2 regions of the Rhizobium sp. AP16 genome follow, and region 1 is predicted to be linked to the other one. Evidence: riboswitches for the same ligand, from Rfam matches in the RefSeq annotation. Region 1 holds a riboswitch; the other holds the start of a gene.
The links. A riboswitch is a leader RNA that binds a small molecule or an ion and turns the genes downstream of it on or off. The one in region 1 is predicted to bind S-adenosylmethionine.

Region 1 (14,751 bases):
GCAATATTTCCTGGCGGTCGACCGCGACAAGGCGCGGGCGCTGAACGTGCCGATCCCGAATATCTTCGAGACGCTGTCGATCAACCTCGGCACATCCTATGTCAACGACTTCAACGCTTTCGGCCGCGTCTATCAGGTGCGGGCGCAGGCCGACCAGCAATATCGCATGGACCGGGAGGATATTCTGGCGCTCAAGGTTCGCTCCGCGACCGGCGCGTTGGTGCCGCTCGGCACCCTTGTCGATATCAGGGACACGACCGGGCCGACACTGGTGCAGCGTTACAACATGTATGTCTCGGTTCCCCTCCAGGGCAATCCCGGGCCGGGCGTTTCGACGGGCAGCGCGCTCGACACCATGGAAGGACTGGCGAAGAACCTCTTGCCGACGGGCACGACCTTCGAATGGACGGAGCTCGCCTATCAGGAAAGAAATACCGGCAATACGGCGGTCTACATCTTCGCCCTGTCGGTCATCTTCGTCTTCCTGGCACTTGCGGCCCAATATGAAAGCTGGACCTTGCCGCTCGCCATCATCCTGATTGTGCCGCTGGCGGTGCTGGCCGCGTTGATCGGGGTGCATTTAAGGGGCATGGACAACAACATCTTGACGCAGATCGGCCTGATTGTACTGATCGGGCTTGCGGCGAAGAACGCGATCCTGATCGTGGAATTTGCGCGTCAGGCACAATTGGAGGGCAAGAGCGCCGTCGAGGCGGCGATCGAGGCCAGCCATCTACGCCTGCGGCCGATCCTGATGACCGCCTTCGCCTTCATCTTCGGCGTCGTGCCGCTGATGATCGCCACAGGCCCCGGCGCCGAAATGCGCCAGTCGCTCGGGACGGCGGTCTTCTCCGGCATGCTCGGCGTGACGCTGTTCGGCCTGTTCCTGACCCCGGTCTTCTATGTCGTGCTGCGCAGGCGGCGCAAGCAGCCGGAGGCTCCGGCGGCGGAGACCGTGGTCCCGGATGCCGCCGGGCACTAATGCCGATCAAAGGTGAGGATTGCGCGGCCGGTATTTCTTCACCAGCCGCTGGTTGGTTTCCTTGGCGCCCGGCATGTTGGCACTGAGATAGACGGGCGGGTCGCCGTCCTTGGAGAGTTCGGCGGCGACTTCGGCGAAAATGGCGTTGAGCAGGGAGGCGCCGATCGCGGTCGATGCCGGCCCCACCTTCAGCTCGCTCCCCGGCAGATCGATGATGGCGTCGCCCGGCGGCAGACCGTTGTCGAGCACGATGTCGGCGATATCGGCGAGCCTGCGACGACCATTCGCGATGGCGGCGGAATAGGCAAGCGAGGTGATGGCGATGACGGTCGTGCCGAGCTCACGGCCGTAATCGGCGGCCTCGACCGGGGCGGCGTTGACGCCGGAATTGGAGGCGATGATCAGCACATCGCCTGGCTGCATCCCATAGCGTTCGAAAATCGGCCGGATCAGGCCCTCCGTGCGCTCGTAGACCGAGCTGATAACGGCGCCCTCGTGCAGCATGGCGGAGCCGACCAGCACCGGGATGGTAAAGGCCAGACCGCCGGCGCGGTAATGCACTTCTTCCGCCAGCATATGCGAATGGCCGGTGCCGAAGACATAGACGCGCCGGTCGGCGCGCGCCGCCGCGCTGATGACGCTTGCCGCCTTCGCCATCGGCTCGGCAAGAGCCTCGCGCAGGGTTTCCAGCCGGCCGATCAAGGCGGAAAAATAGCTGTCCGTGACTGCGGTCATGCCGAGTTCCTCATTTGTGGTCTCAGGCCGATGGCTGGCCCGAGATCCATGTCTTGGTGACTTCGATGCCGTCGGTGATGTGGACGATATCGGCGCGGGCACCGGGTGTCAGATATCCGCGATCGGCAAGCCTCAGGAAGCGGGCCGGATAGGAGGTTGCCATGCGCAGAGCCTCCGCCAGCGGCAATTCGAGGATGTTGACGCCGTAGCGGATGGTTGAGGCCATATCGACATCGGAACCGGCGAGCGTGCCGTCATCCAAAGTCAGCTTCGAGCAGTAGCCGCCCCTGACGCGATAGACGGTGCGGCCGTTCAGCGTGAAACTGTCGAGGGCTGTGCCGACCAGCGACATTGCGTCAGTGACGAAGAACAGCCGGCCTTCGCCGCGTTTTGCACGCAAGGCAATTCGCAGTGCGCGCGGATCGACATGATGGCCGTCGGCGATGATGCCGCACCAGGGGGCGGGATGGTCGATCGCGGCACCCACGAGGCCGGGCGCGCGATGGCCCATCTGGCTCATGGCGTTGAAGAGATGGGTGACGCCGCGCGCACCGGCGTCGAAACGGGCGTCCGCCGCATCTGCCGTGCAGTCGCTATGGCCGATGCTGACGATGACGCCGCCTTCGCTCAGCGCCTGCACCTGACGTTCGGTCACCTGCTCCGCTGCCATGGTGATCAGCAGCGTGCCGATCGCCTCGCGGGCGCGGATGAAGGTCTTGACGTCGATGTCCTCGACCGGGCGCATCAGTTCGGCCAGATGCGCGCCCTTGCGGGCCGGCGCCAGATGCGGGCCTTCGAGATGCAGGCCGGCGACGCCGCGATTGGCCCTGACGGCTTCGATCGCGGCTTCAATCGCCGCCGTGGTGGCGGCCGCGACATCGGTGATAAGCGTCGGCAGCAGCGCGGTGGTGCCAAAGGGGCGATGCCCCTCGGCGATCATGTACATGGATTCGGGCGACGGGTCGTCGTTCAGCATGCGGCCGCCGCCGCCGTTTACCTGCGCGTCGATGAAGCCGGGGGACAGTACGCCGCCGGCAAGGTGGATCACCTCGGCATTGTCGGGCACATCATTGGCGGCGGTGATTGCCTGCACCCGGCCATTGCCGGTCACCAGCGCGCTATCCTCGTGAAACCGGTCGCCGTCGAAGATGCGCGTGCCGGTAAAGACCTGATAATCCATCACATGGTCTCCGTCACCTTGAGAAGATTAGCCGGCTTATCCGGGTCGAAGCCCTTGCGCCGCGTCACTGCTTCGATGAGGCGATAATAGCAGAGCAGCGACACCAGCGGGTCGAGCAGGCCGTTGCCGGTGGTGGGCATGCGCAGGTTGATGCCGGGGAGGGCCGCGGTGGAGAAGGAGACGGCGGTGGCGCCGAGCTTCTGCAGGCGCTCCAATGCCTGGGCATTGTTGGCAAAGGCCGCGTCGTCGGGCGAGAAGGCGACGATCGGAAAGCCCGGCTGCACCAGCCGCATCGGTCCATGCATCAGCTCGGCGAGGGAGAAGGCCTCAGCGTGCAGGCCGGCGGTTTCCTTGGCCTTGAGCGCTGCTTCCAGCGCAATGGCGAAGGCCGGGCCGCGGCCGCCGGTATAGAGCGAGGTGGCGTTGAAGAGCACGTCCTCGGCCGCCTTGCCGTCGATACCCTGTGTCGCGGCCAATGCTTCCGGCAGTTTGGCGAGACCGGTGGCGAGCGCCTGGTCTCCCGAAATCGCTGCCGTGACGCCGGTCAGCGCTGCAACGGCGGCGATGAAGGATTTGGTGGCGGCGACGCTCTTTTCCGGGCCGGCATTCAGCCCGAGCACGATGTCGGCTTCTTTGGCGAGCGGGCTGTCGGTGACGTTGACGACGGCGATGGTCGTGGCGCCGCCGAGCTTGGCGGCCGCCTGCAACGCGATGATATCGGGGCTGCCGCCGGATTGCGACACGGTGAAATGGATGCCGCCCTTCAAATGGAGGGGTGTGCCATAGACCGAGGCGATCGACGGGCCGATCGAGGCGACGGGCACGCCGCAGGAGATTTCGAAGAGATATTTGAAAAAGGTGGCGGCATGGTCGGAAGAGCCGCGCGCCGCCGTGGTGATCAGGGACGGGCGGGTCGAGGAGACGAGCTTTGCGATTTCGGCAAAGACGGGCTTTTCCTTCTCAAGCAGGGTTGCGACCACGTCCGGCGACTGGCCGGCCTCGGTCAGCATCAAGGATTGGGTGTCGCTCATAGGTCTTCTCCGATTCTCAATTCAGCAACGAAATCGTAGGCATCGCCACGATAGTGCGAGCGGGTGTATTCAACGACGCGCTGGTCTTCCAAGCGCGAAATACGTTCGATCAAAAGCGCGGGCGCGCCGGATTTCACATTCAGGATCGACGCGGAGGACGGATCGAGCGTCACCGCCGTCAGTCGCTGCAACGCGCGGACTGGCTTGAAGCCGTTCCCCGCCAGCGCATCATAGAGCGAACCGTCGGAAACGGCATCCTCGCCCAGAAATTTGATCGGAACGACAGCGCGCTCGATGGCAAGCGGCTGGCCGTCCGCCAGGCGCAACCGGTCGAGCCTTAGCACCGGCTCATCGAGGCGAAGGCCGAGCAGGAAGGATTCTTCCGGAGCGGGCGCGCTGACGATGCGCGACAGGATCCTTGCGGCCGGCTCGCGGCCGCGCGAGCGCATATCGGCGGAGAAGGAGGAGAGGCGCCAGAGCGATTGCTCGATGCGCTCGACATGCTGCGACACGAAGGTGCCGCTGCCATGGCGGGATTCGATGGCGCCAGAGGCAAGCAGGTCGCGATAGGCGGTGCGAACTGTGACGCGGCCGACCTGGAGCGCTTCAGCAAGATCTCGTTCGCCCGGCAGCGCCGCTCCCGCTTTCAGCAGACCTTCCTGAATGAGGCCGGCGAGCGCTTGCGCCAGGCGCTTGTACAGCGGCCCGGTCCGCACCTCGTCGCGCAGGCCACGGCTGTTCAGCTCAGCGATTAAACTGGTTCTATCCATGGAGATTACATAGAACCTATTTAGAACCAGTCTGCAAGGTGATTCTGAGGTGCTGGCTGAAAATGAATCGGCCGGACGCGAGGTGCGCCCGGCCGATGCCAAGAGGAATGAAGTGCTGTCAGCTCAGTTTTTCGTGAAGATATAGTCGGTTTCCTGCCGCAGCACTTCGCCGGGGCGGAGGACGGCATTCGGGAAGCCTTCATGGTTGATGGCGTCGGGCCAGACCTGGGTTTCGAGGCAGAAGCCAGCGAAGGGGCCGATCTTCTGACCGTCATGGCCGGGAACGGGAACATCGAGCTTGAAGCCGGCATAGAACTGCACGCCGGGCTCGGTGGTACGCACTTCCAGCGAGACGCCGGAATTGACGCTGCGCGCCAGCACCACGGAGCGCTTGGCGGTGCGTTCCGGCGACAGGCAGAAATTATGGTCGTAGAGCGCCTGTTCGGCGCCGTCAAAGCGCTTCATCGACGCCATTTCGCGGAAGTCGAAGACGGTGCCTTCGACCGAGCGCACTTCGCCCGTCGGCACCTGCTTTTCGTCCGTCGGGGTATAGTGATCGGCGGCGATCATGATGTCATGGCCGAGTGCGTCGTCGCGGCCGTCGAGGTTGAAATAGGCGTGCTGGCAGACATTGGCGAGTGTCGGTTGGTCGCTGGTCGATTCATAGGTGACGGACAATTCGCCATTGCCATGCACCCGATAGGTCGCCTGGATCGTGCAATTGCCGGGATAGCCGGCGCGGCCGTCGGGATCGACGATCTTCAGCACGACGCGATCGACCGCATGCTCGACGATCGTCCAGTTGCGCTTGGCGATATTGTCCTTGCCGCCGTGCAGGTGGGTGACGCCCTTCTCGTTGAGCTCAAGCTGGTAGTCCTTACCATCAAGCGTGAAGCGGCCGGCGCCGATGCGGTTGGCGCAGCGACCGGGCGTGGCGCCGAAATAGGAGGAATGGGCCGGATAATCGGCGAAATTGTCGAAGCCGAGCAGCAAGGCCGGGCCGTGGCCGTCGAGCCGCAGGTCCTGAATGACGGCGCCCCAGCTGATGATATGCGCCGTAAGCCCACCGCCGACGATCTTGGCGCGATAGACCGTTTCACCGGTTGGCGTCGTTCCGAAAACTTCCCGTTGCAAACTGTTTTCCGTCATATCAGCTCATCCATTCCTATCAGAAATTCGAGGTCAGACCCTGCCCCCATTCGCGCCGATCCGCAACCAGTTCGAATGCGAAATTTAGGTGTGATGGAATGCCTATCAAGGCTAGCTTCGGCTTTGTTTCATTGGCTTCAGAGTTGCCAGACTGCGCTGGAAATTTGCAAGGCGTATGACAGGTGAGTGCATTGGTTCCTGTTTGGGCCTATGCAGTCATCCATTGAATGCCTTTACCTGCCAGTTCCTTAGCGAGCCGGTGTCAGAAGCCTGGTGAACTGGGGGGTGACGATTGTGGTGAACAGTTCGGGATCGCTGAACGCTCTTGCAGAGAGCATTGCCCCATGAACTGAAGCCATCAGCATCTGGGCCTCCTCTTCCGGCTGCTTGTCCAACCGGAACAGGCCCTGCTCTGCTCCAGTCGCAAGCACCGACTTAAGCCATCTCGCGAGACTATGGAAATGGGCGCGGACGCGCGACGCGACCTCCTCCGGCAGCATCTGCATCTCGCCAGCGAGCATGGCACAGATGCAGAAGGGCAGCGAGGTATCGCGAATGCATGTTTGCCAGAAATTCAGGTAGGCCCGCAGTTGTTCGGCAGGGCTTGAGAATTGCTCACGAAGAGAATTTAAACCCGTTTCAGCCTGCTGCCTGTAGCGATCCACCAGCACGGCGACCAACTCGGCCTTCGTCGGAAAGTGATGATGGATACTCGCCTTCCTGATGCCGATTGCAACTGAGATGTCGGCATAGCTGAACCCGTTGTAGCCTCCCGCAACGATGAGAGACTGCGCGGTGTCGAGAATTTTTTCCGAAGTCGAAGTCATTGATTTCATGTCGCTGCCTACCTTCTGGTAGGTCGTTTGTCAAGATCGATGCGGCGCTTCCGCTGCTCACAAAGAGGTGTTCGAGTGTCGAGTTGACACAAGAATTATGCCTCCCTACTAGTAGGTAGATTACAACATGGAGTCTACCGATGCAGAACCAATCTTCGACCCAGCCCAGCTGGCTGCGATCCTATTATTTCGTGCGCGCCATATTTTCTATCGCCTGGATTGCCGCCGCCATTCTCTTCAGCGGGCAATCTCATCTCACCGCCTTTCTGCTTGCGATCTATCCGGCGTGGGACGCCCTCGCCAATCTGGTTGACGCCCGGGTCAATGGCGGCCTGAGAGCCAACTCATCCCAAGCACTGAATGTCGTGGTCAGCACGATAACCGCGCTCGCCGTGATCGTGGCCATCAGCAACAGCACTTATGCCGTTCTGGCCGTGTTTGGGGTTTGGGCAATCCTCTCGGGTCTCCTGCAACTCTACACCGCGGTCAGGCGTTGGCGTCACTATGGTGCGCAATGGGTGATGATCCTGAGTGGCGCCCAGTCGGCGCTTGCCGGTGGCTTCATGATCAGCCGATCCCTTGGTACCGCAGCGCCGACGATTCTGGATATCACCCCCTATGTCGGGTTCGGCGCCTTCTACTTCCTGCTTTCGGCAATCTGGCTTGCCGTCGCGGCCTATCGCAACGCAAACGCATAGGCGTGGTCCATTCTCGTCGATCAAGCTCTGTGCCTGACCATCACCAAACTAGGAGCTGATCGAGATCACCGCGACAGTTCCCTCGTAGCCCTCTCCAGCCCGCCGAGGGTCAGCGGATACATCCGGTCGGAAAACAGGCGGCGGATGATCGAGATCGAGGTGGTGTGGCTCCAATAGTCTTCGGGTACGGGGTTGAGCCAGATGCATTTGCGGAAATGGCCGGTCATGCGGTTGAGCCAGGCTTCGCCGGCTTCCTTGTTCCAGTGTTCGACCGAGCCGCCCGGTTGGACGATCTCGTAGGGGCTCATCGAGGCGTCGCCGACGAAGACGATGCGGTAGTCGGAGCCGAAGGTGCGGATCAGGTCTGATGTCGCGGTGATGTCGATGCGCCGGCGGCGATTGTCCTTCCACACGCCTTCATAGAGGCAATTGTGGAAGTAGAAATATTCCATGTGCCGGAATTCGGCGCGGGCGGCGGAGAAGAGTTCCTCGACCACGCGAATATGATCGTCCATCGAGCCGCCGATGTCGAAGAACATCAGCAGCTTGACCGCGTTGCGCCGTTCCGGCCTGGTTTGGACGTCGAGATAGCCGTGTTCGGCGGTGGAGCGGATCGTGCCGGACAGGTCGAGTTCGTCGTCGGCACCTTCGCGCACCCAGCGACGCAGCCGCTTCAGCGCCAGCTTGATGTTGCGGGTGCCGAGCTCGACGCCGTCGTCAAGATTTTGAAACTCGCGCCGGTCCCAGACCTTCACCGCCTTGCGGTGATTGGAGGTTTCCTGGCCGATGCGGACGCCCTCGGGATTGTAGCCATGCGCGCCGAAAGGCGAGGTGCCCGCGGTGCCGATCCATTTCGAGCCGCCCTGATGCCGGCCTCTCTGTTCGTCGAGGCGCTGGCGCAGCGTTTCCATCAGTTTCTCGAAGCCGCCGAGCGCCTCGACCAGCTTCTTTTCTTCTTCCGTCAGATGTTTCTCAGTGAGTTTGCGCAGCCATTCCTCGGGAATGGTGGCCGCCTCGACCGTCTCCGGGCCGCCGCTAATCGCCTCGACGCCGCGGAAGTAATCGGCAAAGACCTGATCGAAACGGTCGATGAAGCGCTCGTCCTTGATCAGCGTCGCGCGGGCCAGATAGTAGAAGGCTTCGACATCATAATCGGCGATCCCCTCTTCCATTCCCTCCAGAAGCGACAGGAATTCCCGGAGGGTCACCGGAACCTTCGCTTCCTTCAGTTTCAGGAAGAAGGGAATGAACAAGGGTCAGAGCCTCTCTTCGCCGATATCCTCCAGATCATAGGGCGTGGTCTGGTAGAGTTCGTTGATCCAGTTGCCGAAGAACAGATGGGCATGGCTGCGCCAGCGGTTCTGCGGCGGGATTTCCGGGTCGTTATGCGGGAAATAATTATGCGGCATCTTGATCGGCACGCCGGCATGCACGTCCCGGAAATATTCGTCCGCCAGCGAGGTGGAATCATACTCCACATGATTGAACATGTAGAGCCGGTTGCAGGCCTGCTCGTGCACCAGGCAGACGCCCATCTCGCTCGACTCCATCAGAATCTCGAGGTTCGGCACCTTCTCGATGTCGGCGCGACGCACTTCCGTCCAGCGCGACACCGGCACGGCGAAGTCGTCGGAGAAGCCGTTGAGATAGACCGAGGACGGCTTCAGGTTCTGGTGGCGGTAGACGCCGAAGGCTTTCTCCTTCAGCGTATATTTCGGCACCTTATGGAAGTGGTAGGCCGCTGCCATGGCGCCCCAGCAGACGTTCAGCGTCGAATGGACATTGGTTGCCGTCCAGTCGAAGATCTGCTTCATCTCATCCCAGTATGTGACCTCTTCATACTCCAGCAGCTCGATCGGCGCGCCGGTAATGATGAAGCCGTCGAACTTGCGGTGCTTCACCTCTTCCCAGGTCTGGTAGAAGGAGAGCAGATGCTCTTCGGAGGTGTTCTTGGCCTTGTGGCCGCCGACGCGCACCAGCGAGAACTCGACCTGTAGCGGCGAGGCGCCGACCAGGCGCGCCATCTGCACCTCGGTCTTGATCTTGTTCGGCATGAGGTTGAGAAGCCCGATCTGAAGGGGACGGATATCCTGACGGATCGCCATCGTCTCAGTCATCACCCGCACACCCTCGTTTTGAAGGGCTTCGAACGCGGGAAGCGTATCGGGAATCTTGATGGGCATCGTTATCACTCGACCAAAAACAAAAACCGGCCGCGATCATGAATCGCTACCGGTCCGCACGCGGCCCTTTAGCGACTTATTTAACGTGGCTGCAAGCCGGCCGGCCAAATCACCACAAGGGAAATTCAATAAACCCGCGGCCTCTATCGGTCAATGGGGAAGCTCTTGAGGGAAAAGGTCGATATCATGCCTCATACCGCCGACCTCTACAGATGTTCAAGGAAGTGCTGCATGCCATAGCCGAGACGCTGCCTCGCTATGGGGATCGGCAGCCAGAAGAAGCGGAAGCGGATGGGGTCGCTGCCGTCGAACGGTGTCATTTCGAGATGGAGCCAGGTATCGGGTGTCGCTTCGGGCAGGGTACAGCGGAAATAGTGTCTCTGATGATGGTATTCGCGCCCGTCCTTTTCGAAGCGGTAGTCGTGAATGCCGAGCGGATTGAGATCGCCCGCCGCAAGCCCGGTCTCTTCCTCGAATTCGCGTGCCGCCGCTGCCGCTATGTCTTCGCCCGGCTCGACGGTGCCGCCGGGAACCTGCAGTTTGACGGTGGGGAAGTCCGGCTCGTCGAAGACCAACAAATACCGGCCGCGCAGCGCATGGATCAGGACTTTGACGGCATCCGGCCGCATCATTTCCCTTGACCCCGCGCCATGAAGGCGAGGCGTTCGAAGAGGTGGACATCCTGCTCGTTCTTCAACAGCGCGCCGTGCAGCTTTGGCAGGACCGTTTTGGCGTCACTGCGCAAGGTCACTGGGTCGACATCATCGGCGACGAGGAGTCGGATCCAGTCGAGGGCTTCGGAGGTAGACGGCTTCTTCTTCAGGCCCGGCACATCGCGGATCTCGAAGAATTGGGTAAGGGCCGCCCGTACCAGCGTCTGCTTGATGCCGGGATAGTGCACCTCGACGATGCGAGTCAGCGTCTCGACATCGGGAAAGCGGATATAGTGGAAGAAGCAGCGGCGCAGGAAGGCGTCCGGCAGCTCTTTTTCGTTGTTCGAGGTGATGATGACGATCGGCCGGATGGTGGCGCGGATGGTTTCGCCGGTCTCGTAGACATGGAACTCCATGCGGTCGAGTTCCTGCAGCAGATCGTTCGGGAATTCGATGTCGGCCTTGTCGATCTCGTCGATCAGCAGCACGCATTTCCTCTGCGCGGTAAAAGCCTGCCAGAGCTTGCCCTGCCGAATGTAATTGCGGACGTCATGGACGCGCTCGTCGCCCAACTGGCTGTCGCGCAGGCGCGAGACGGCATCATATTCGTAGAGCCCCTGCTGCGCCTTGGTGGTCGATTTGATGTTCCATTCGATCAGGTCGAGGCCGAGGGCGGTTGCCACCTGACGGGCTAGTTCCGTCTTGCCGGTGCCCGGCTCACCCTTGACCAGAAGCGGCCGTTCCAGCCGGATGGCGGCATTGACGGCAACCATCAAATCCTTGTCGGCGATGTAGTCCGCAGTTCCCTGAAATTGCATCGGAAGGCTTTCATCAATATTTGAGGTGCAAGCTAGCTTCTGGCCTTACTCGGTTCAAGGCATGAGACGGTGTATATATTGAACGTGATCGCCCTGATGAGCTGCATGGATGGACATGTGGGCAGGTGATGGTTAACTGACGATACGTGCGTCGCAGGGAAGTGTTGATGGCAGTTGAAACGCAAGCCGCGCCGAATATTCAGGGGAACGACCGAGTCGGATACGATTTCAGCGTTCTCTATCGGCTGAGGATGATGTTTTCCGCCTTTTGGGGTTCGGCGGTCCGCATCAGGATCATTTCGCTGACGGTCGCGCTGTTCGTGATCATTCTGGTCACGGCCTATGTTCAGGTCCTGCTCAATAGCTGGAATGCGCCCTTCTATGATTCGCTGGCGCGGCGCGATACCGGCGCCTTCTTCCATCAGCTCGGCGTTTTCGGCATGATTGCCGGCTCGCTTCTTGTCCTCAATGTCATCCAGGCCTGGTTCAACCAGATGACCGCGCTCTATATGCGCGAGGGTCTGGCGCGTGATCTCGTCGATCAATGGCTGAAGGCCAAGCGCGCGCTTCGGCTTGCCTCTTCCGGCCTGATCGGCGTCAATCCGGACCAGCGGCTGCACGAGGATGCGCGCAATCTCGCAGAGAGCACCACGGGCCTGGCGATCGGCCTGGTGCAGGCGACCATCCTGCTCCTGAGCTTCATCGGCGTGCTCTGGGAATTGTCCAGCGGCATGGTCTTCCATTACAACGACATGAGCTTTTCGATCCCCGGCTACATGGTCTGGGCGGCGATTATCTATGCCGGTTCGGCGTCGTTTCTCAGCCAGTTCGTCGGCCGTCGACTGGTACGGCTGAACGCCGACCGCTATTCCAAGGAAGCCGAGCTGCGCTTTGCGCTGATGCATGCCAACGAACACATGCCGGCGATCACCATTGCCGGCGGCCAGGAGAATGAGCGCCGGCGGATCAATCTCGATATTTCCGCCGTGCTTGCCGTCATCCGCCAGCTTGCCATCGCCAACACCAATCTAACCTGGGTCTCGGCCGGTTACGGCTGGCTGGTGCTTATCATCCCGATCCTGGTGGCCGCGCCCGCCTATTTCTCCGGCGGGCTGACCTTCGGCCAGCTGATGGTGGCGGTCGGCGCCTTCAATCAGGTCAATACGGCCTTGCGCTGGTATGTCGCCAATTTCGGCCCGATCGCCGAATGGCGCGCGACGCTGATGCGCGTTACCGATTTCCGCCAGGCGCTGATGGAAATGGACGATACGACGCCGATGCCGCACACCATCACCTTCGACCAGGCGCCTGCCGGCATGATGGCATGGACCGACATGGAGATTTCCACCAAGACCAGCGAGGATGCCATGGAAAACGGCTTCCGCATTCGCGAGGGCTCGGTGACCATCGCCGCCGGCGAGCACATTATGGTCAATGGCGATCATGGCGTGAACCGCAGACTGCTGTTCCAGTCGCTGGCGCATCAATGGAATTGCGGCTCCGGCACAATCAGCATGCCGCCGATGGAAGACATGCTGTTCATGCCGCACACGCCCTATGTGCCGGGCGGCACGCTCCGGGAAGCGATCTGCTTCCCCGAGGATCGGGATGCCTATGATGATGCCGCTGTCGAAGCCGCGATGGACAAGGTCGGCCTTGGCCGCCTGAAGGGCCGGCTCGATACGCAGGCGCGCTGGGACCGGCTGCTGGACAATGACGAGCAGAAGGCCATCGCCTTTGCGCATCTGCTACTGGCAAAGCCGAAATGGATCATCCTCGATGAAGTCATGGAGGGGCTGGAGCTGGATGTCCAGGCCAAGTTCTCAGCACTGCTGACGGAATTTACCGATGCGACCGTGATCTATATCGGCCGCTCCGATGCCTACCTCCAGGCGATGTCGCCGCGCGTGCTGCATCTGCAGGCGCTGGTGCCGCACGAGGAAGAGGTCGCTGCCGCAACCGTTCCGCAGGAACCGGCCGAGGAGCCGGAGGTGAATAGCAAGAAGGCGAATGCGCCGTCGAGGTAATTGGGGTGGTCGCCGGGCACGGCCGTCGATGTTGCGACTATTTGCATGGCCACCCATCTGGCCATCATCATACCAAGACCCCAAAACAAAAACGCCCCGTCGATAAGACAGGGCGTTTTTGATGAAACCACAAGGCCGATTGCTCAGTCCTTGGCGCGCTCGACGTAGGAAACGTCTTCCGTGGCGATGACGACGCGGGTGCCGGCGTTGATGTGCGGCGGCACCAGGGTGCGGACGCCATTTGACAGGGTCGCAGGCTTGTAGGAGGAGGAGGCTGTCTGACCCTTGACGACCGGTTCCGTCTCGGCAATTTCCAGCGTGACGTGGCGCGGCAGCTGGAGTGCCAGCGCAATGCCTTCATGCATCGACAGGACGCAGGTCATGCCTTCCTGAAGGAAGGCTTTCTGGTCGCCCATGGTTTCGACATCGACGACGACCTGATCGTAGGAGACCGGGTTCATGAAGTGGAAGCCTTCGCCGTCTTCATAGAGGTACTGGAAGTTCACGTCTTCGACGAAGGCGCGCTCGACCTGTTCGGTGGTGCGCCAGCGTTCGGACACCTTAACGCCGTCGACGATGCGGCGCATGTCGACCTGGGTAACCGGCGTACCCTTGCCCGGATGAAAGTTCGCGGCGGTGAGAACGACGTAGAGCTTGCCGTCGACGTCGAGAACGTTGCCCTTGCGGACCGAAGAGGCGATGACCTTGACCATAAGACTTCCTTGTAACTCAGCTTGTCGCGTCGTAGAGGACTGTCGAAATACATCCCAAGACGCAGCTATTGTTTGCTTGGGGGCGCAACTACCCTAAATCAGCGGAAATAGCCACCCCCCAACCCGGGCGGTCTTAAGAAGAAAGCATCGATGGAGCCAACGAGCAGCAGAGCGTCCCCCTGGTGGACCCGCAGCGTCCATGCGGACCGGCGGCCGTTCCTTCTTGGCCGCAACGCCATCCAGGCGGCGCTGCGCGGTTTCTTCGCGCGCAACGACTTCATCGAGGTCGACACGGCGACGCTGCAGGTGTCGCCGGGCAACGAGGCGCATCTGCATGCTTTCGCCACCGAGGCACTGACGACGGATGGCCAGGCGGCGCCCTTCTATCTGCACACCTCGCCGGAATTTGCTTGCAAGAAGCTGCTTGCCGCCGGCGAGGAGCGCATCGCCTGTTTCGCCCATGTCTACCGCAATCGCGAGCGCGGGCCGCTGCACCATCCGGAATTCACCATGCTGGAATGGTACCGGGCCGGCGAGACCTATGAGACACTGATGAATGATTGCGCCGTCTTGCTGGCGCTAGCAGCGGAGACAGTTGGGGCGAAGAAGCTCACCTATCGCGGCGCGGAGACCGATCCGTTTCTCGCGCCGGAACGCATCAGCGTTGCCGCCGCCTTCGAGCGTCATGCCGGGATCGATTTGCTCGGCTCGGTCGGCCTCGACGGCTCCACGGATCGTGAGCATCTGGCAGCCGAGATGCGGCGTGTCGGCATGCGCGTTGCCGATGACGACCATTGGGCCGATCTCTTCAGCCGCGTGCTGGTCGAGAAGGTCGAGCCCTATCTCGGTTTTGGCCGAGTGACGATCCTTGATGAATATCCGGTCTCGGAGGCCGCTCTTGCCCGGCCTTCGGCTGCGGATCATCGCGTGGCCGAGCGCTTCGAGCTCTATGCCTGCGGCGTCGAGCTTGCCAATG
Region 2 (14,751 bases), on a different contig from region 1:
GGCGGGCGTCGCCGATATCCAGCAGGTCAAGATCGGTTACGACGGTATCGTCTTCGCTTACGATAAGAGCAATCCCGACATCAGATTCGTGCCGACCGACCTCTACAAGGCGCTCGCCGCCGAAGTCGTCGTCAACGGCAAGCTGGTTGCCAATCCCTATAAGAAGTGGTCCGAGATCAATCCGGCCCTGCCGGATTTCGAGATCGCCGCATATATTCCGGGCGAAAAGCACGGCACACGCGAGGTCTTTGAAGAAAAGGTGCTCGCCGCCGGCTGTAAGGACTCCGGGGCGCTCGATGTCATCAAGGCGGCGGTGCCGGATGCCGGCAAGCAGGCTGAAAAATGCATCGCGGTGCGCAAGGATGGCGCCGCGGTCGATATCGATGGCGACTATCCTGAGACGCTCGCCCGCATCAATGCCAACAAGCATGGCGTCGGCGTCTTCGGCCTCTATTTCTATCAGAATAATGCCGACAAGCTGAAGGTCGCGACCGTTGGTGGCATCGTGCCGTCGGGTCAGACCATTGCCGACGGCACCTATCCAGTGTCGCGGCCGCTGTTCTTCTACGTCAAGAAGGCGCATCTCGGCGTCATTCCAGGCCTGAAGGAATATGTCGACTTCTTCACCAGCGATCAGATGATCGGACCGGACAGCCCCTTGGCCGAATATGGCCTGGTGCCGGCGCCGGATGCCGAGCGCGACCAGATCCGCAAGGACGTCGCGGACGGGAAGATCATGTGATCGCATAAGAGACTGCCCGCCGGCGCGGTCACTCGCGCCGGCGTTTGTCGGGAAATAGGCCGGGAAATGGGCCAGGGAATGGGAATGAGTGTGTCACTGCTGCTGTCATGCCTGTCGATCATCGGCGCCTCCGCCTTCGTGCTGGGGCGGACGAGAGCGGCTGCGCTGTCGGGCGGCAGGTCCTCGGTCCTGCATTCGCGGCTCGGTTATCACGGTGCTTATGTCGCCATATGGGCGGTCTTGCCGGCGCTGGCGCTGATCTGCGCCTGGCTCGTGATCAGCCCGCAGGTGATCGACGACCTCGTGGTCAAATCCTTTCCCGAGGAAGTGAAAACCTTGCCGGAAGCCGAACTTAACCTCAGCTACGGTGTGGTGCGCAGCATCGCCCACGGCATGCGCCTGCTCGACAATCAGGAACTTGCCGCCGTCGCCGTCGGCTCGGTCGATCTCCAGCTGATGCTGGCGCAGAAGGGCGTGCCGCTCGCGGTCCGGCCGACCGGCTACATGGTCGACGCCGCCAACAAATATAACGGCATGCGCCATGTGAGCCGTGTCGTCATGTCGGCCGCGGCCATCATCCTCTCTGTTCTGTGCGCCATTCATGGACTGCGCGCCATCGCGCCACGTTTTCGCGCCCGCAATCGGGTGGAGCAGGTCGTTCTCGGTGGCCTGATCGTCGCCTCGTCGATTGCCGTGCTGACGACGCTCGGCATTGCGGCCTCGATGCTGTCGGAGGCTGCCCGTTTCTTCAACATGGTGCCTGCCGCCGAATTCTTCTTCGGCACCGTCTGGGATCCGCGCTTTACCGGCGCCGGCGCGCAAACGTCTGGCACCTTTGGCCTTATCCCGCTCCTGGCCGGCACGCTCTATATCAGCTTTGTCGCCATGCTTGTCGCGGTTCCCGTCGGGCTTTTCGCCGCCATCTACATGGCCGAATATGCCTCGGCCCGCGTGCGCTCCCTCGCCAAGCCGATGCTCGAAGTGCTGGCCGGCATTCCGACCATCGTCTACGGCTTCTTCGCGCTTGTGACCGTCGGGCCTTTTCTGCGTGACATCTCCGCTGATATCAACGGCCTGCTGACGGGCAATTATGCGAGCTTCGTCGAGGCGCAGAGCGTCCTGACCGCCGGCTTCGTCATGGGCGTCATGCTGATCCCCTACGTCTCCTCGCTTTCCGACGATATCATCATGGCGGTGCCGCGCTCGCTGCGCGACGGCTCGCTCGGCCTTGGCGCGACGCGATCGGAAACGGTCAAGCGCGTCCTCTTGCCGGCAGCCCTTCCGGGCATTGTCGGTGCGCTGCTGATGACGGCTTCCCGGGCGCTCGGCGAGACGATGATCGTCGTGCTGGCCGCCGGCGTCGCCGCCCGCATGCAGTTCGATCCCTTCGAGCCGATGACGACGGTCACCGTGAAGATCGTCAACCAGTTGACCGGCGATCTCGAATTCACCTCGCCGCAGACATTGGTCGCCTTTGCGCTTGGCATCACGCTCTTCTGCTTGACGCTCTGCCTTAACGTCTACGCGCTCTACATCGTCCGTCGCTATAGGGAGCAATACGAATGAGCGATCTCGTATTCTCCGCAAAGCCGCCGATCCCGCGCGGGCTGACGCCCGGCGCACCGGCGCGGCGCGATATCGGCATCAAGCGCCGTTACGCCGCCGAGCGCCGGTTCCGCGCCTATGGCATCGCCGCCGTCACCTTCGGCCTTGTCTTCCTCATCGCTCTGGTCTCGTCGGTGGTGCGTCATGGCTATACCGCCTTCGTGCAGACCTCGATCACCCTGCCGATCGAGTTTGCCGAGAAGGTAATCGATCCCACTGGCAAGCGTGCCAGCGATCCGAAGGTGCTGATCGCGGCCAATTATCCTCTTCTCGTCCGCGATGCCCTGGTAAAGGCGCTGGGCATCGATCCCGCCGATCGCGCGCTTGTGCGTGAGGCGACGGCGATGGTCTCGGACAGTGCGCGAAGCATGCTGCGCGACAAGGTCATGGCCGACCCCTCCATCATCGGGAAAACGGTGAAGATCACGCTGCTTGCCGGCGCCAATATCGATTCCGCCAACAAGGGGCAGATCGATCTGACGGCGAATGAGGCGGACCGCAAGGTCTCCGACCGACAGCTCGGCTGGATGAGGCAGCTTGCCGCCAGCGGCGCGCTCCACAAGGCGTTCAACAGCGGCCTGTTCCTGTCGGGCAATTCCAGCCGTCCGGAAGCCGCAGGCCTCGGCGTCGCGCTGATCGGTTCGCTTTATCTGATGCTGACCGTGCTGGTTCTGGCATTACCGGTCGGCGTCGCCGCCTCGATCTATCTCGAGGAATTCGCGCCGAAGAACCGGCTGACGGACCTGATCGAAGTCAACATCAACAATCTCGCCGCCGTGCCGTCGATCGTCTACGGCCTGCTTGGCCTCTCCGTCTTCATCAATGTCATGGGCCTGCCGCGCTCGGCCTCGCTGGTCGGCGGGCTGGTGCTCAGCCTGATGACGCTGCCGATGATCATCATCGCCACGCGCTCGGCGCTGCGGGCGGTGCCGCCGTCGATCCGAAGCGCTGCGCTTGGTCTTGGTGCCTCGCGGATGCAGGTGGTGTTCCACCATGTCCTGCCGCTCGCCATGCCGGGCATCCTGACCGGTACGATCCTCGGGCTGGCGCATGCGCTCGGCGAGACCGCGCCGCTGCTGTTGATCGGCATGGTCGCCTTCGTCGCCAATTATCCGACGTCGCCACTCGATCCCGCGACCGCCCTGCCGGTGCAGATTTACATGTGGGCGAGCGAAGCCGAGCGTGCCTTTGTCGAGCGAACCTCCGGGGCCATTATCGTCCTGCTCTTCTTCCTTGTTGCGATGAACATCGGGGCCATCCTGCTGCGCCGTCGCTTCGAGCGGCGTTGGTAGAGGGAGAAGACGGAATGAACATGATGACGGAAGCCGCAGGCGAGAAGGCACTGGCCAGGAAGATGACGACGATCCCCTACAAGATGATCGGCCAGGACGTCTCGGTCTATTATGGTGACAAGCGCGCCCTGTTCGGTGTGGACCTGAACATCCGTGTCAATACGGTCACGGCGTTGATCGGTCCTTCAGGCTGTGGCAAGTCCACCTTTCTGCGCTGCCTAAACCGCATGAACGATACGATCGACACCTGCCGCGTCACCGGCAAGATCACGCTCGACGATCAGGATGTCTATGACAGCGCCATCGATGTCGTGGAGCTGCGTGCCCGCGTCGGCATGGTGTTCCAGAAGCCCAATCCCTTCCCGAAGTCGATCTACGAGAACGTCGCCTATGGCCCGCGTATTCACGGGCTGCATCGCTCCAAGGCCGATCTCGACCATATTGTCGAAACCAGCCTGCAGAAGGCCGGTCTCTGGGGCGAGGTGAAGGATCGGCTGCTGGAAGCCGGCACCAGCCTGTCGGGCGGCCAGCAGCAGCGCCTCTGCATCGCCCGCGCCGTTGCCGTCAGCCCGGAAGTCATTCTCATGGACGAGCCGTGCTCGGCGCTCGATCCCATCGCCACGGCCAAGGTCGAGGAACTGATTCATGAGCTGCGGGAAAACTTCACGATCGTCATCGTGACGCATTCCATGCAGCAGGCCGCCCGCGTTTCCCAACGCACCGCAATGTTTCATCTCGGCCATTTGGTCGAGGAGAACGATACCGATAAGATGTTCACCAATCCCGACGATTTCCGCACGCAGGATTACATCATGGGCCGTTTTGGTTGATGATATCCCGCGCGCGGCTCCCTTCACACGTTTCACCCTGAGGATAGAAAAATGGTCTCCACTCACATTCTCTCTGCCTATGACGAAGACCTGAAGTTCCTGACGCGCCGCATTGCTGAAATGGGCGGTCTGGCGGAGCAGATGGTCAGCGACAGCGTTCGTGCACTGGTGCACGGCGATGCCGCCCTTGCACAGAAGGTCATCTCCGACGACGTCGTTCTCGACCACGCCGAACGCGAAGTCGGCGACAAGGCGATCGTCACCATCGCTCGCCGCCAGCCGATGGCCGCCGACCTGCGCGAAATCATGGGTTCCATTCGCATCGCCGCCGATCTGGAGCGCGTTGGCGACCTTGGCAAGAATACCGCCAAGCGCGTCATCGCCGTGCAGGGCCACGGCGTTCCGCGCCGCCTGGCGCGCGGCATCGAGCATCTTTCCGAACTGGCGCTCAGCCAGCTCAAGGAAGTGCTCGACGTCTATACGACCCGTTCGCCCGACAAGGCCGTCTCGATCCGTGAGCGCGACGAGGAAATCGACGCGATGTACACCTCGCTCTTCCGCGAGATGCTGACCTACATGATGGAAGATCCGCGCAACATCACCACCTGCACGCATCTTCTCTTTTGCGCCAAGAATATCGAGCGCATCGGCGACCATGCCACCAACATCGCCGAGACGATCTATTACATGGCGACCGGTAGCCAGCCCGAAGGCGAGCGCCCGAAAGACGATACCGCCAACACCGTCGGTGCGGTGACGGAATAACGAAGACGCCAGGAAAAGGAGACCAGAGACGCATGGTTCCGAGAGTTGCTGTTGTAGAAGACGAAGAAGCGCTCAGCGTTCTGCTGCGCTATAATCTCGAGGCTGAAGGCTTCGAGGTCGACACCATTCTGAGAGGCGATGAAGCAGAGCTTCGCCTCCAGGAGCGCATTCCCGATCTTCTGATCCTCGATTGGATGCTCCCCGGCGTGTCCGGCATCGAACTCTGCCGCCGGCTGCGCATGCGGCCGGAGACCGAACGCCTGCCGATCATCATGCTCACCGCCCGCGGCGAGGAAAGCGAGCGCGTGCGCGGCCTTTCCACCGGCGCGGACGATTATGTCGTCAAGCCGTTCTCGACGCCGGAGCTGATGGCTCGCGTCAAGGCGATGCTGCGCCGTGCCCGTCCGGAGGTTCTCTCCACCGTGCTGCGCTGTGGCGACATCGAACTGGACCGCGAGACCCATCGCGTTCACCGCAAGAGCCGTGAAGTGCGGTTGGGACCGACGGAATTCCGCCTGCTGGAATTCCTGATGGCTTCGCCGAGCCGCGTCTTCTCGCGGTCGCAGCTCCTCGACGGTGTCTGGGGACATGACATCTATGTCGACGAACGCACCGTCGACGTCCATGTCGGACGTCTGCGCAAGGCGCTGAACTTCTCCAATATGCAGGATGTCATCCGCACCGTTCGCGGCGCGGGTTATTCCATGGAAGCCTGATCGGGAAACCGGTCAGTCACCCAACATAGCGGCGGAAACAGAAAACGGGCCTTTCGGCCCGTTTCTTTCATTCAGCTATGGGGCATCTCAGCCGCGCGGTTGAGCCGCCGGCCGGCGTCGTTCATGCACCGGCTGGTAGGCCAGGCGCTGATGGTAGCCGCAATAGGGCGATGCATCCGGGCTGTCATTGCCGCAGAAGTGGAAGTCATCCTTCAGCGGATCGCCGACCGGCCATTTGCAGGTGCGCTCGGTGAGTTCCGTCAGGCCGAGGCGACGCGAAATCGGAACGACCACATTGGCGGCCGGACGATATTCGATCTCGTTGACCGTATCGATCTCGACTTCTTCCTTGAGCATCGTCGCGCCCTGCTGACGGGTAACCGTGCGGGTTGCAACGCGCGAGGCGTAGTTCGGTGCGCGCGGCGCCGAAGTGTTGCGCTTCTGTGCTCGGGCGGCCGTCGCCGTGCCGCCGGCCTTCGCTCGGCCCGGCAGGCTCAAGCGATGCACCTTGCCGATGACGGCATTACGACTGACACCACCGAGCTGCGCCGCGATCTGGCTCGCGCTCAAACCCTCGGACCACAGCTTTTTCAGCTTCTCGACGCGTTCGTCTGTCCAATTCATGCCCTGTCTCCGCTGTCGCGTTTCCGATGGCAGAATCCTTCACCATTGCCTCGCATTAGGGCGAGGCGCGAAACGCTTAAAAATTGTGGTGACTAGTTCCGCCGCATGCAGTCTAGTAATTGAGGTTTAACCTAGTGTGAGGCTGACTCCGTGACAAGAGTCGCATGATTCCTGGGGAATCGATTTCGGGGTTTTCCCCAACTTGCTTGTCCAAGCGTGGCATTTTTGCAATATTAGCAACTGAAGACATACCTCTCGTCGCGAGATGCTCTGCCGCGCCTGCTAAATCGCCTGTTTTGTTGACATTGCGGTGCAAAACATCAATAGTGCCTCAGCCGCCGCAAGGCGGCATTTTTGATTTTTCCGGGCCCGTTTCACTTGAAGGAAACGATTGGCCCTAAAGGTTGTGATCGAGGAGATACGGGCCATGGCTGAAACCGCGCCGCTTTACGACACCTATATGCGTGCCCCGCTGCGGTTTGAGCGAGGAGAGGGCGTATGGCTGTTCACGGAGACAGGCGAGCGCTATCTCGATTTCGCCGCCGGTGTTGCAGTGAATTCGCTTGGCCATGCACATCCCCATCTGGTCGCGGAACTGAAGGCGCAGGCCGACAAGGTCTGGCACCTGTCGAACCTTTATGAGGTGCCGGGCCAGGAGAAGCTGTCGAAGCGCCTGACGGAAGCCACCTTTGCCGACAAGGTGTTCTTCACCAATTCCGGCGCTGAGGCGCTGGAATGTGCGATCAAGACGGCGCGGCGCTACCAGTTCTCCAAGGGCCATCCCGAGAAGTTCCATATCATCACCTTTGAAGGCGCCTTCCACGGCCGCACGATCGCGACGATCGCCGCCGGCGGCCAGGAAAAGTATCTCGAAGGTTTCGGCCCCAAGGCGCCGGGCTTCGACCAGGTACCCTTCGGCGATCTCGATGCCGTGCGCGCCGCCGTTACCGATGCGACGGCCGGGATTCTCATCGAGCCCGTGCAGGGCGAGGGCGGCATTCGGCCTGCGACCAACGAGTTCCTGCGCGGCCTGCGCCAGATCTGCGACGAGCACGGCCTTCTTCTGATCCTTGACGAGGTCCAGTGCGGCGTCGGCCGTACCGGCAAGCTCTTTGCTCATGAATGGTCCGGCGTCACGCCCGACATCATGGCCGTGGCCAAGGGTATCGGCGGCGGCTTCCCGCTTGGCGCGTGCCTTGCGACGGCGGAAGCCGCTTCGGGCATGAAGGCCGGTACGCATGGCTCGACCTATGGCGGCAATCCGCTCGCCATGGCAGTCGGCAATGCCGTGCTCGATATCGTGCTGGCAGACGGTTTCCTCGATCATGTGCGCGATATCGCCCTAGTCTTCCGCCAGGGCCTTGCTTCGCTTCAGGATCGTTTCCCCGATATCATCGAGGATATTCGCGGCGAGGGCCTGATGCTCGGCATCAAGGCCGCCATTCCGCAGGCGGAGCTGTTGCAGGCGATCCGCGCCGAGTATCTTCTGGGCGTGCCGGCTGGCGACAACGTCATCCGTCTGCTGCCGCCGCTGGTGGTGACCGCCGAGGAAGCGCGCGAAGGTATTGCCCGCATCGAACGCGCCGCCGAAAGCGTGCGTGCGGCTCGCATCAAGAAGTCGGCTTGAATTCAGCGCCCGCTGTCAGCGCAGTAACACTTAGAATGGCGCATAACCCCTTAAATCGGGTCCGATTTAAGGGGTTATGCGCGCCCCACGCGGGCGTTATTGTTTTCTAGAGTACAGGTAGGAACATGGCTTCTCCGAAACACTTTCTCGATCTCTCGGCTGTTGCTGCTGCCGATCTGCGCAGCATCATCGACGACGCCATCGTGCGCAAGCGGGCGCTGAAGGCCGGTACGGCCGACAAGCCGCTTGCCGGCAAGATGCTGGCGATGATCTTCGAGAAGCCCTCCACCCGAACCCGCGTCTCCTTCGATGTCGGCATGCGCCAGCTTGGCGGCGAGACGCTGTTCCTGTCGGGCACCGAGATGCAGCTCGGCCGCGCCGAGACGATCGGCGATACGGCGAAAGTGCTGTCGCGCTATGTCGACGCCATCATGATCCGCACGACGGAGCATTCGCGCCTGCTGGAGCTCGCCGAACACGCGACCGTGCCGGTCATCAATGCGCTGACCGACGACACGCACCCCTGCCAGATCATGGCCGACATCATGACCTTCGAGGAGCATCGCGGCCCGATCAAGGGCAAGACGATTGCTTGGACCGGCGACGGCAACAATGTGCTGCATTCGCTGATCGAAGGGGCCGCACGCTTCGACTACCGCATGAACATGGCCGTACCCCTTGGTTCCGAGCCAAAGGATCACTATTTGAACTGGGCCCGTAATCAGGGCGCCGAAATCATGCTCTCGCATGATGCCGACCGTGCGGTCGCTGGCGTTGATTGCGTGGTAACCGATACCTGGGTTTCCATGAATCAGGAACACCGGGCCCGCGGTCACAACGTCTTCCAGCCCTATCAGGTCAATCAGGCTTTGATGGCACAGGCCGGCAAGGACGCCTTGTTCATGCATTGCCTGCCCGCCCATCGCGGGGAGGAAGTGACGGACGAAGTGATCGATGGTCCGCAATCCGTTGTTTTCGATGAGGCGGAAAACCGCCTTCATGCGCAAAAGTCGATTCTTGCTTGGTGCCTGGGCGCGATCTGAGGATATAGAACCGCGCGTTTGATGCCGCGGGCGCAGTAGGAGTAAAGCAATGGCGGAAAGTGCAGCCTCGCTGGGTCAATTCGATTTTGCCGGCGACGATCATGTCGTTCCCTTCCAGGTCGAAGGTCTTGATGTGCGCGGCCGCGCCGTGCAGCTCGGACCTCTGCTGGACACAATTCTCGCCCGGCACAATTATCCGGCCCCCGTTGCCCGGCTGTTGGCCGAGGCCGTGGTGCTGACCGTGTTGCTCGGCACCTCGCTGAAGTTCGAGGGCAAGTTCACCGTGCAGACCAAGGGCGACGGACCGGTCGATCTTCTGGTCGCCGATTTCGCGACGCCGGAAAATGTCCGCGCCTATGCCCGCTTCGATGAAGAGGCGCTGGCAAAGGCCGTGGCCGCCGGCGAGACCGAGCCGGAACAGTTGCTCGGCAAGGGCGTGCTCGCCTTCACCATCGATCAGGGTCGCTACAGCCAGCCCTATCAGGGTATCGTGGCGCTCGACGGTGCCTCGCTCGAAGAGATCGCGGGGACCTATTTCCGCCAGTCGGAGCAGATCCCGACCCGCGTTCGTCTGGGCGCTGCCGAACTGTTCGACCGCGACGAGGCCGGCAAGCCGCGCCATCGCTGGCGGGCGGGCGGGTTGATCGCACAGTTCCTGCCGGAAGCACTGGAGCGCATGCGCCAGCCGGATCTCCATGGCGGTGATGGCGATAGCAACCCGCGTCATCATGTCGAGGACGACGCCTGGGAGGAAGCCCGGTCACTGGTCGAGACGATCGATGCCGACGAGCTGACCGATCCGCAGGTCGGAACGGAACGTTTGCTGTTCCGTCTCTTCCACGAGCGTGGCGTGCGCGTCTATGAGCCGAAGGCAGTCTTCGACCGTTGCACCTGTTCGCGCGACAAGCTGAAGGGCGTATTGCAGGGCTTTTCCGCCGAGGAAATCGAGGTGAGCCAGGAGAATGGCGAAATCGCCGTCACCTGCGAGTTCTGCTCGACCACCTACCGCTTCGAAGTCTCCGAGGTAAGGGACGCCTGATCGGGCTCAGTTCAGCGTCCGCAGCAGATTGGGCGTATCGAGAGAAAAGGCGGGGATCTTGACGTGAAAGAGCTCCCCGTCGTCCGTCTCCATCTGATAATGGCCGAACATCATGCCCGATGGCGTATCGAGCGGGCAGCCTGACGAATATTCGTAGGTGTCGCCGGGGCCAAGCCGCGGCTGCTCGCCGACGACGCCAGGCCCGGTCACCTCGTCCACCAGCCCGTTCTGATCGGTGATGTGCCAATAGCGCGTCACCAGCCGGACATTGAGGGTGGAATGGTTGGAAATGATAATGCGATAACCCCAGACATAGCGGTCGTCATCCGGGTCGGATTGCTCCTCCAGATAAAAAGGTTCGACGACGACTTCGATATCCCGTGTTAGAGCGCGATACATGCCTGACACCTTGGTCATTACTCCGAAACGTCGTGCGTTCCAATAAACGCACACCGGACGCTCCAGCATTTTAAGTCTAGGGCATCTGCTCCGCTTTCCATGATCCCACGAAAGCGGGACATCTAGCGGTATCCTATACACAACCTGCCCCGTCAAGGAACGGATTGGTGAAAACCCCTATAGCGGGTAAATCATACGGCTTTTCAGGGACTAAGGCTAGTTCCAAGGGGCAATCGCCTTGGCTGAAGCTATCCGGCGCGCCTGTTGTCAAGGCGAGCCGTCCCGCCCGAACAAGATCCGGGCGGGTTTGCATGACAAAACTCAGGCCGAAACCTGCGCCAGCGCGCGGGCGAAATCCTCGACCAGATCGTCGCCATCCTCGATGCCGGCGGAGAAGCGCACGGTGCCCGGCGAAATGCCGAGTTCGGCGCGAGCCTCGTCGGTGAGGTTCTTGTGCGTGGTGGTGGCCGGATGGGTGATCAGGCTCTTCGAGTCGCCGAGATTGTTGGAAATCCTGACGATCTCCAGCGCGTTCTGCAGCTTGAAGGCCGCTTCCTTGCCGCCCTTCAGCTCGAAGGCCACCAGCGTCGAGCCGCCGGTCATCTGCTTTGCGATGATGTCGGCCTGCGGGTGGTCCTTGCGGCCGGGATAGATCACCTTGGCGACCTTGCCCTGCTCGGCGAGGAAATCGGCGATCTTGGCGGCGTTCGCCGTCTGCTGCGCCACGCGCAGCGGCAGCGTCTCGATGCCCTTCAACAACGTCCAGGCGGTAAACGGCGACATGGCCGGGCCGGTGTGACGGAAATAATCCTGCAGGTTCTCGTCGATCCACTGTTTGTCGGAGAGAATGACGCCACCGAGCGAGCGGCCCTGGCCGTCGATATGCTTAGTGGCGGAATAGACGACGATATGGGCGCCGAGTTCGAGAGGCTTCTGGAAGAGCGGCGTCGCGAAGACGTTGTCGACCACGACCTTGGCGCCGATCTGGTTGGCGAGCTTGGCAACGGCGGCGATATCCACCACTTCCAGCGTCGGATTGGTCGGGCTTTCCAGGAAGAAGACCTTGGTTGTCGGCCGGATGGCCTTTTCCCAGTTCTCGGCGAAGCGGCCGTCGACCAGCGTGCATTCGATGCCGTATTTCGGCGCCAGCGTCTCGACGACCCAGCGGCAGGAGCCGAAGAGCGCGCGGGCGGCAACGATGTGATCGCCGGCCGTCAGCTGGCAAAGGATTGCGGCGGTGACGGCGGCCATGCCCGATGCCGTGGCGCGAGCATCTTCCGCGCCTTCCAGCGCGCACATGCGCTTTTCGAACATGTCATTGGTCGGGCTGCCGTAACGGGCATAGATGAACCCGTCGGTCTCGCCCTTGAAGCGCGCCTCGGCGGCTTCCGATGTGTCGTAGACGAAGCCCTGGGTCAGATAGATCGCTTCGGATGTTTCGCCGAATTGCGAGCGGAGCGTTCCGCTGTGAACGAGTTGGGTTGCGGGGCGCCAAGTCTTGCTCATGCCATCACCACTTTCAAAACAAAAAAACCGGCCGCAATTGCAGACCGGTTTTCAACCCGGTCTTTTTAGCCACTTATTTAACGTGGCTGCAAGCCGACCGGCCAAATCACCACGGGATAAGTTGCAATACTGCTGTTGACCGCTTGCGTCAATTCCCTGAGTTTGGTTTTGTCTGCGGCAAATTATGGAAAAGGCAGAATGGCTCGCAACACTGGAATTTTGGCCGATCGCGCCATTGCCACGCTCTTCGAAGCGGGGCGGCTGACGAGCGAACGGGAACTGGACGACGATCAGATCCAGCCGGCGAGCCTTGACCTTCGCCTCGGCGCGCATGCTTTCCGCGTCCGCGCCAGCTTCATGCCAGGCCCGTCGCATCTCGTCGCCGACAAGCTCGATCGGCTGAAGCTGCATGTGATCGACCTTTCCGAAGGTGCCGTGCTGGAAACCGGCTGCGTCTACATCGTGCCCTTGATGGAGCGCCTCGACCTGCCGGCCGACATGTCGGCCTCGGCCAATCCGAAAAGCTCGACCGGTCGCCTGGACATCTTCACCCGCGTCATCACCGACCGGGCGCAGGAGTTCGACAAGATCCCGGCCGGCTATTCCGGTCCGCTCTATCTGGAGATCAGCCCGCGCACCTTCCCGATCGTCGTTCGCCGCGGCTCGCGCCTGTCGCAGATCCGTTTTCGTGTTGGCCAGGCACTGCTGAACGAGCCGGAACTGATGGCGCTGCATGCCAACGAAACGCTGGTCGCGAGCAAGCAGCCGAACGTCAATGGCGGCGGCATCGCGCTGTCGATCGATCTTGCCGGCGACAAGGAGGGCCTGATCGGCTATCGCGGCAAGCACCACACCGCCGTCGTCGATGTCGACAAGAAGGCGCAGCACGATATCTACGATTTCTGGGAGCCGCTCTATAGCCGTGGCCGCACCGAGCTGATCCTCGATCCGGACGAGTTCTATATCCTCGTTTCGCGCGAAGCCGTGCACGTACCGCCGCACTATGCTGCCGAGATGACGCCTTTCGATCCCTTGGTCGGTGAATTCCGCGTCCACTATGCCGGCTTCTTCGACCCAGGCTTCGGCCATGCCCCCGCCGGCGGCCGCGGCAGCCGCGCCGTGCTGGAGGTGCGCAGTCATGAAGTGCCCTTTATCCTCGAAGACGGCCAGATCGTCGGCCGCCTGGTCTATGAACACATGCTGGAGCAACCCACGAGCCTCTACGGCTCCGGCCTCGGCTCGAACTATCAGGCGCAAGGCCTAAAGCTGTCGAAGCATTTCCGGCTTTGATCACTCAGCTTCCGGCCTTGACAGAGGCCGGCAACTGTTGGACATCTCCGGATATCAGGCGGGTGTAGCTCAATGGTAGAGCAGCAGCTTCCCAAGCTGAATACGAGGGTTCGATTCCCTTCACCCGCTCCACTTTTCCTTCGCTCCATGCTCATGCCAGGCAGGGAACGTCCGATTTCAACTCCTTGAGCAGAGCCGCGCGCATCAGTATCGGACATTGCCGCAATAAAACCTTTGTTTGTTCAGGCTGCTGACAGACAAGCATGACAGAAAGTCGTCCCTAACCGGAACGGACCAGATGCTTAGCTTTGCGTCATTTTACAGACTGAAGGCGATCTTCACGCGCGGCGTGCTGCGGATTTCCCGCCGTACGAAGGTGCCGCGCGGCACGACGATCATCTGGAAGGATGGCCGCGTCAGTATCGGCGCGAGGGCCTTTATCCGCAGAGGTGTCGTCATCGATGCGCAGCGTGGCAGCATCGAGATCGGGGATCACGTCTCCCTCAACGACTATGCGATTTTGCTCGGACGCGGCGGCATCACCATCGGCAATGATGTGCGGATCGCCGCCCATGCCATGGTCGTGTCGTTCGATCACAATTTCGATGATGTCACGCAGCCGATCCGCATGCAGGGTGTGACCAAGAAGCCTGTCGTTATCGAGGACGATGTCTGGATCGGCGCCGGAGCGAAGATTCTCGGCGGCTCCCATATCGCCAAGGGCTGCGTCATCGGCGCCAATGCCGTCGTCAAGGGAAAGACCGTGCCCTACGGCATCTATGTCGGCGCCCCCGCGAAACTGGTCAGGCGGCGAGGGGACCAGGGCGACGTCAGGCCTGCAAAACTCGAACTGCTTCCGCCCCCAAAACGGATAGCAGGTCGTTAGGCAACGCTGCCTTTGCGCTCGATCATGTTGCTATGCCGGACCGGGAGTTTCCGGTTCGTGGCTCGGCGCGATATTCCCCCTTCGGCATGACTCTGTTACACCGATCCTGAAATCAGGAAGCTGACCACCTGACAGGAGGCTTAGTCATCGTCATGCGCGTTTGTCTTTCGTCGTTGATATCCGTGGCGAGATCCTTGACAGGCGCAGTGTTGATGGCTGCCTCCTGCGCTATGCCTGTCGTCGCGCAGCAGGCGCCGCCGTCCGGCCTGCCGGTTCTCTTCGATGCGCGCGAACGGCTGCCGAAGCCGGATCTTTCCACTCTGGTCAGGCTACGCTTCCTGACCTCCGTCGACTTCCCGCCCTTCAATTTCGCCGATCAGAACGGCA

Region 2: it holds a riboswitch for S-adenosylmethionine, as region 1 does, so the genes downstream of both, PMI03_RS17210 (O-succinylhomoserine sulfhydrylase) here and metA (homoserine O-succinyltransferase) in region 1, are expected to answer to the same signal.

The regions. Positions count from the first base shown of each region.
Region 1 is NZ_AJVM01000016.1:58,965-73,715, reverse strand. It holds gene PMI03_RS09300 (efflux RND transporter permease subunit) at 1-982, shown strand, start outside; gene PMI03_RS09295 (SIS domain-containing protein) at 989-1,717, opposite strand; gene nagA (N-acetylglucosamine-6-phosphate deacetylase) at 1,740-2,897, opposite strand; gene PMI03_RS09285 (SIS domain-containing protein) at 2,897-3,928, opposite strand; gene PMI03_RS09280 (GntR family transcriptional regulator) at 3,925-4,698, opposite strand; gene PMI03_RS09275 (aldose epimerase family protein) at 4,822-5,847, opposite strand; gene PMI03_RS09270 (TetR/AcrR family transcriptional regulator) at 6,096-6,683, opposite strand; gene PMI03_RS09265 (DUF308 domain-containing protein) at 6,824-7,381, shown strand; gene PMI03_RS09260 (VWA domain-containing protein) at 7,447-8,634, opposite strand; gene metA (homoserine O-succinyltransferase) at 8,638-9,564, opposite strand; SAM riboswitch at 9,613-9,690, opposite strand; gene PMI03_RS09250 (NUDIX domain-containing protein) at 9,771-10,193, opposite strand; gene PMI03_RS09245 (MoxR family ATPase) at 10,193-11,035, opposite strand; gene PMI03_RS09240 (ABC transporter ATP-binding protein/permease) at 11,203-13,062, shown strand; gene efp (elongation factor P) at 13,206-13,775, opposite strand; gene epmA (EF-P lysine aminoacylase EpmA) at 13,926-14,751, shown strand, end outside.
Region 2 is NZ_AJVM01000063.1:137,582-152,332, forward strand. It holds gene PMI03_RS17155 (substrate-binding domain-containing protein) at 1-742, shown strand, start outside; gene pstC (phosphate ABC transporter permease subunit PstC) at 827-2,308, shown strand; gene pstA (phosphate ABC transporter permease PstA) at 2,305-3,639, shown strand; gene pstB (phosphate ABC transporter ATP-binding protein PstB) at 3,654-4,469, shown strand; gene phoU (phosphate signaling complex protein PhoU) at 4,521-5,234, shown strand; gene phoB (phosphate regulon transcriptional regulator PhoB) at 5,267-5,950, shown strand; gene PMI03_RS17185 (GcrA family cell cycle regulator) at 6,038-6,574, opposite strand; gene PMI03_RS17190 (aspartate aminotransferase family protein) at 7,002-8,201, shown strand; gene argF (ornithine carbamoyltransferase) at 8,327-9,244, shown strand; gene PMI03_RS17200 (Hsp33 family molecular chaperone) at 9,294-10,283, shown strand; gene apaG (Co2+/Mg2+ efflux protein ApaG) at 10,290-10,682, opposite strand; gene PMI03_RS17210 (O-succinylhomoserine sulfhydrylase) at 11,004-12,188, opposite strand; SAM riboswitch at 12,233-12,311, opposite strand; gene PMI03_RS17215 (2'-deoxycytidine 5'-triphosphate deaminase) at 12,387-13,478, shown strand; tRNA gene PMI03_RS17220 (tRNA-Gly) at 13,537-13,610, shown strand; gene PMI03_RS17225 (acyltransferase) at 13,777-14,364, shown strand; gene PMI03_RS17230 (transporter substrate-binding domain-containing protein) at 14,577-14,751, shown strand, end outside.